DNA from 2 places in the Pseudogracilibacillus sp. SE30717A genome. Region 2 is predicted to be linked to the other one. Evidence: predicted binding sites of a transcription regulator. Region 2 holds the regulator's gene; the other holds the start of a gene.
The links. The regulator LexA, encoded in region 2, represses DNA repair genes until DNA is damaged. The targets are predictions, from matches to a motif close to CGAACATATGTTCG.
Positions count from the first base shown of each region.

Region 1 (3,618 bases), on a different contig from region 2:
AATTCTTAAAAACGAAATAAAATAATGGTCCTGTAAACAAAATAAATTCAATCACATATAAATACCACGGATACATATCATACCCGATATGGAGTATTCCCCATAAGAGAGATGTAGCAATTACTGCAGTGACTACACCAAACCGTTCGAAAAATGGTCCCATATAGTTTCTAAATATCGCTTCCTCCGTCACTGCTGCACTTAAACCAACAAATAAGGTAAAGACAGGAAGCACCCACGGACTATTCAGTATGAGCAAACTATGATTTAAGACAGGAGATACCCATACATCAAAAAATCCGGCAAAGAAAAAGTATAGTTCACCTAGAGTTATTCCAATTATAGCCGTGAAAAACCCTTGTTTTATATGTGGTTGTAGAGCTCTAACCCTTTCACCAATATTGCGATTTACTTTTTTCCATCGTATTAATAAAACTGCAAATGTTAGATATGTCATCAACACTGGATCCAACATTGCTATACCTGTAACAGTTCCGTTCATTGCTTTTGTAACGAAAATCCAGCCAAATCCTGCTGCAATAGTTAAAATGAGTGGTCCTATAAACCCTTCGATCTGCTTTTTAATTAACCGTTTAATAAGCTGTATAGTTACGATCACAACTAATGTAATTAAAAATACAAAAATGCCAAAGTATAAAAGGTATTGTCCAGCCGATTCCGATTGAAAAGAATATTTTGTTGCGAATCCGTAATGATCAAATTGAATAATATAATTGTCAATAGTGTAGATGTCTACTATTTTGACAACATTATTAAATTTTGTTTTCGCTTGATAAGTCCACTTCACATCCCATTCCGTCAGAGTACCATCCTTACTATCTTCTGATATTAATTCATATCCTTCTCCAAAATTAGTTTTTATAAAATGATCGATATCTTCTGTAAAAATACTTATATTAGTCGCTTTTGTTAATTGCCCGTTCTGCGGATTAATCTGATAAGTCTGTTTTAAATTTTCAATTTCAATGATGTAAAGAGGAACTTCCTCACTAAGCCCTTTTAATTCTTGTTCATTTAAATGGTTCGCTTCCACATATCGTCCAATACTACTATTTGCGACTGCATCGAAGTACTGTATATCTATTTCATTCATCGAAGGTATGTCTAATTGTTTCGTTGCATGCTCGATCTGATTAAATACATCCGATTTAGAGTAATCTGGCAATGGATACTCTACTGAGTCATTAAAAAATACCATACATACATAAATGATAGCTCCAATACACGCTACTAATGTTAAACGACGAAAATTCATGCATTTCCCCCACTTCTCTATGTTTTACGGAAAATTAACTTAATTATAAACTATTGTATTTTAATGAAGGCAGGTTTTATACTTTCTTTATATTGATATTGGAATTTATACTTTATCATGGAGGAAAACTGGGATGAGCTAGGGGAATAATGACAAGCCTAGGGACGATGCCGCTATTCAAGATGAAGACTAATCAACAATCCCGAAAAGCTAGGTGATACCACACCAGCAAAAATAGCAATAAACACATTTAATCTCCTTGCATCAGAAAGAGTACTATTAATGATTGACTTAACCACAGCATTTATTTATCGGAAAAAATGCTCACAATTAACCGATAAAATTAAGTGCTTCTTTCAGTAATAATAAACTGAAAAAAGCACTTTTAATTGGCAATACTCTTACCCCATCTGACTATATATATTTAATTTTCGATTATTTCGACATCAATAACGCTAGAGAGTGATAGTTGATTTCCATCTTCATTTTTCAATACGATATATCCTTTCCATTGGTCGATCTTCGCAAGTTTTCCACGTAATGTTAAATGATCACCATCATGAAAATAAGTCATTTCAATTGTTACTTGATGTTTTAATGCATGTTTTAACAGTTGGTCAATCTCTGTCATTTTCTGTTCATCAAGAATTGGTTTTTCTTTATATTCAATAAAAACTTCTTTTAACATTTCCACATGTTCAGGTAGCATCAAAGATACCCATTTCATTGTTCCACGATCATGTACTCTCGTCATGCATATGCCTCCATTTTCTGATTGATCTGCTCTATTGCTAAAATATTAGTCATTTTAAACGTTCTTAATTGGCGACGCATATAACAGAAAGCAATAATATGCTCATCTGTGTACGAAAAAATTTGAATAGTTCGCTTCGAAATAGAATTTGATTGGGATACATAAATTATGTTGACCTTACTTCCAGTTTGTACTGCTTTATTTATACAACCCATCATTTTCTCTAACCCTCCTGAACGTTTGTTCTCATTTTAACATGACTTCCAACAATTTACAAGAACAAACATTCGTATCTTTATTGTTTTTCGTGATTCTCTTGCATATAATAAAACGTACGTTCCCATTATTGGAGGTTATTATATGGATTATTCGCTTTATCCAAGAAATGATATCCTTTGCATTGATATGCGCTCTTTTTACGCAAGTGTAGAGGCTGTAAAGCTGGGACTCGATCCAATGAAAACGTTATTGGCAGTAATTGGGGATATATCTCGTCCTGGAAGTATTGTCCTCGCTGCTTCGCCTGCGTTAAAAGAGAAACATGGTATTAGCAACGTAAGCCGTTTTTTTGAGCTTCCAAATGATCCAGCAATTCATATTGTGCAAGCAAATATGGCAGATTATTTGCATGTATCCATCCAAATTACAAAATTACTTAATCATTTTGCTCCTAAAGAGGCGATCCATCAATATTCTGTCGATGAAGTATGGGTTACTGTTAATGGGTTAGAAAAATTGTTTGGAACTCGTCAGGAAATCGCTATTCTAATTAGAGATGCTATTTTAAACGAACACAGAATTACAAGTGCAATTGGAATTGGTGACAATAAATTTCTAGCGAAAGTAGTGATGGATCTTCATGCAAAAAAAATAGAATCTGGGATCGCAGAATGTAAATATGAAGACGTAGCGGAAAAGCTGTGGCCTTTTTCAGTAGAAAAAATTTGGGGTATTGGAAGCCGAATGAAAAGAAATTTACATCGATTAGGAATTACTACTCTTGGACAAATTGCACAATTTCCTCTTGATCAATTAAAAAAACATTTTGGCGTAATGGGAGAGCAATTATACTGGCATGCATGGGGTATTGATTTAAGTCCCATATTCGGCGATTTTACCAAAACAACACAAGAAAGTTTCGGGCACGGGATTTCCTTATTACGAGATTATACAAAAGAAGAGTTGCTTATCTGTCTGCTTGATCTCTGTGAAGAAGTTTGTCGAAGAGCACGTACGGCACAAAAAGTTGGAAAAACCATTCATTTGGGAATTGGATACTCAACTGAAACTGGTGGAGGAGGATTCAGCCGTTCAACTTCTCTTTATACACCGACAAATATTACAATGGAAATGCATCAAGTGTGTATCCGGCTTTTTAATACGTTTTACGATGGACATAGTAAAATCAGACGGGTCTATGTCACATTAACCAATTTATCGGATGATCAAGATACACAGCTCGATTTATTTGAGGAACGATCGAAACAGAAAGATATTGGTTATGTAATGGATACTATTAGGGATCGTTTTGGAGCAACAGCTATTTTACGTGCTTCTAGTTATACAGATGCGGGAATTACGCTTGATC
Region 1 covers NZ_JAXHDF010000005.1:318,834-322,451, forward strand. The annotation lists gene SPD48_RS10420 (CPBP family intramembrane glutamic endopeptidase) at 1-1,276, opposite strand, end outside; gene SPD48_RS10425 (YolD-like family protein) at 1,701-2,030, opposite strand; gene SPD48_RS10430 (hypothetical protein) at 2,027-2,248, opposite strand; gene SPD48_RS10435 (Y-family DNA polymerase) at 2,391-3,618, shown strand, end outside.
Region 1: a site for LexA is predicted at 2,307-2,320, ahead of SPD48_RS10435 (Y-family DNA polymerase). Genes of this name have one in related genera too.

Region 2 (3,618 bases):
GGAACAAGAGGGCCAGGTGAAACAAAATTAGAAACGGACCAACGTCATATTCGCAGAAGAATTGATGATATAAAAAGGCGCTTGAATGATGTTATTAAACAACGAGAACAGTATCGAAAAAGGCGTAAATTAAATAATGTGTTTCAAATAGCTATTGTTGGATATACGAATGCTGGTAAATCAACATTATTTAATCGATTGACAAATGAAACGGCATTAGAAGAAGATTTATTGTTTGCAACATTAGACCCTTTAACTAGACAAATACATTTGCCATCGGGATTTGAATGTCTAATCACAGATACGGTCGGGTTCTTACAAGATCTCCCTACTTCATTAATAGCCGCTTTCAAATCTACTCTTGAAGAAGTAGCTGAAGCTGACTTTTTACTTCATGTCGTAGATGCATCCAATGAAAACATGGAGCAACAGCAGAACACGGTAAGTGAGATTTTACAAGAACTTGATGCCCATAAGATCCCAATGCTAACTCTATATAATAAAAGTGATTTACTTGAAGGTGACTTTTTTGCTACTATTCATCCTTATATGGTTATGAGCGCTTATAAAAAATCTGACCAAGAGGAACTTTTAATAAACATTGAGAATTTATTGAAACAAGAATGGGGCTTTTATTCGATATCACTTTCACCTGAGCAAGGAAGAAATATGAATCAACTTGAAAAACACTCTATTGTTACACAAAAATCTTATAATGAAGAAACAAATCAATATTATTTAGAAGGATTTATTCCAGAAATACATCCTTTGCAAAGCATAATAAAGGAGCATCATACAAATAGATGATAAACGATTTAGTAGAAAAAGCAGAAAAAGATTGTGAAAAAATATTTAAGCAAATTAATCAAATGGCAGAGTTTAACCAAAGGAAAGTGTTAGAGGCGTTTAGGGAAGAACAAATCGGTGACTTTCATTTTAATTCCACGGATGGATATGGATATGATGACAGTGGTCGTGATGGCATCGAAGCTATTTATGCGCGCGTATTTGGAGGAGAAGATGCACTAGTAAGACCCCAGATTGTCTCGGGAACACATGCGATTTCTACCGCATTATTTGCTTTATTATACCCAGGGGATGAATTACTTTATATAACAGGTAGCCCTTATGATACATTAGAAGAAGTAATCGGAAAGCGGGGAGACAGTGCAGGTTCATTAAAAGATTACAAAATAGGTTATGACGAAGTTCCATTACTAGATAATGGTTCCGTTGATTTAGAGGGGATAAAGAATAAAATCTCTGATAAAACAAAAGTAATCGGGATTCAACGCTCAAAAGGGTATGAAGATCGCCCTTCTTTTACAATGAATGAAATAGAACAAATGATTTCATTCGTAAAAAGTATTAATAAAGATATTATAGTTTTTGTTGATAATTGTTATGGTGAATTTGTTGAAGAGAAAGAGCCTCTACACGTTGGTGCAGATATTATGGCCGGCTCATTAATCAAAAATCCGGGTGGCGGTCTAGTACGAGCGGGAGGGTATATTGTAGGAAGAAAAGAATTAGTATTAAAAGCGGCGAATCGATTAACAGCACCAGGATTAGGGAAAGAGGCAGGTGCAACGCTACATATGTTACAAGAAATGTACCAAGGATTTTTCCTTGCGCCTCATGTAGTAGGCGAGGCATTAAAAGGTGCTGTGTTCACTGCTCGCTTATTAGAATTAATTGGAATAAAAACGACACCACTTTTTAGCGAAAAACGAACAGATATTATACAGACAATTATATTTGGTCAAGAAGAAAGTATGATTAAATTCTGTCAAGCAATCCAGGAACAATCACCAATCAATTCATATGTTTCTCCTTATCCTAGTGAAATGCCTGGGTATGATGACAAAGTAATCATGGCGGCTGGAACGTTTATTCAAGGTTCTAGTATTGAATTGTCTATCGATGGACCAATAAAAGAACCATTTATTGCTTTTATGCAAGGTGGTTTAACATACGCCCATGTGAAAATAGCTGTCACAGAGTCGATTAAGAAGTTAGCAGATGAGAACTTAATTCATTTAAATTTTGTTAACCAGTAAGTAAACATAGAAAAAAGCTAGAATGAAGAGTTACACCCGAAAAGTGCATTATAATCAATGTTACTTTACGGGGAGCCTTCATCTAGCTTTTTATCAAGATAATAACTTTTAACAACTTAATTTCTAATTAAAAATTTCGATATAATCCTACAACTTTACCTAGGATGGATACATTTTTAAGTATTAATGGCTCCATAGAGTCATTTTCTGGTTGCAGTCTAAAATGATCACTTTCTTTATAAAAACGCTTTACAGTCGCCTCATCATCTTCTGTCATCGCTACAACAATTTCTCCGTTATCTGCAGTAGATTGTTGTTTAACTATTACTCTATCTCCACTTAAAATACCAGCATTTATCATACTTTCCCCTACAACTTCGAGCACGAATAAATTATCTTCCGTATGAGCCATTGAACTTGGTACAGGTGTATATTCATCCACATTTTCAATAGCAGTAATAGGAACACCAGCAGTTACTTTCCCAATTAATGGGGCATACCTAGCTATATCTTTTTCAACATTACTCTCGCTCTGGTCTAATATTTCTATCGCTCTCGGTTTTGTTGGATCTCGTCTTATGTATCCTTTATTTTCAATTCGTTCTAAATGCCCATGTACAGTTGAACTTGAGGCTAATCCAACTGCTTTCGCTATTTCTCTAACTGAAGGGGGATACCCTTTCATTTCTACTTCACTTTTAATAAAATCAAAAATCATTTGCTGCCTTTTAGAGAGCTTCTGCATCTTGCGTCACCTCACGTTAATTTATTAATTTAATAGTACCATTTCATAGCGAGAAGTCAAACATAAGTTCTATATTTACAACAATCAGATGTTTAAACTTGAAAGAGAAGCCTCTTAAGCATAATATAGAATAGTGTGTATATTTATAATTGAAATTTTTTACTAAATGGCATTAATTAAGTACAATAGTAAAATAGAAAGTGATATTGAGGTGATCAAGCATGATGTCCAAGGAAAAATTAAACCGAATAAATTACCTCTCAAAAAAGTCAAAAGCGGAAGGACTTACAGTAGAAGAAAAAGAAGAGCAGAAAAAACTGCGAACAGAATATTTACAAAATATGAGACAATCATTTAAAAACCAAATAAGTACTCTTACTGTAATAGATCCAGAAGGCAATGATGTTACACCCGATAAAGTTAAAAAATTAAGAAAAAAATAAAATAAAGACCTTGAAAGGGAGATAAAATAATAATGCATATTGAGCAGCGTTCGATTAATACAATTCGTACTTTATCTATTGATGCAATTGAAAAGGCTAATTCAGGACACCCAGGACTACCAATGGGAGCAGCTCCGATGGCGTATTCGTTATTTACCGATTTTATGAACCATAATCCAAAAAATTCGAAATGGTTTAACCGTGATCGTTTTGTTCTTTCAGCAGGTCATGGTTCAATGCTATTATATAGTCTTCTTCATTTATCAGGTTACGATGTAACAATGGATGATATTAAAAGTTTCCGTCAGTTTAAGTCAAGAACTCCTGGTCATCCAGAAGTGTTGGATACAGATGGGGTAGAAGCAACGAC
Region 2 covers NZ_JAXHDF010000002.1:238,647-242,264, reverse strand. The annotation lists gene hflX (GTPase HflX) at 1-807, shown strand, start outside; gene SPD48_RS03985 (methionine gamma-lyase family protein) at 804-2,060, shown strand; gene lexA (transcriptional repressor LexA) at 2,188-2,805, opposite strand; gene SPD48_RS03975 (DUF896 domain-containing protein) at 3,027-3,248, shown strand; gene tkt (transketolase) at 3,281-3,618, shown strand, end outside.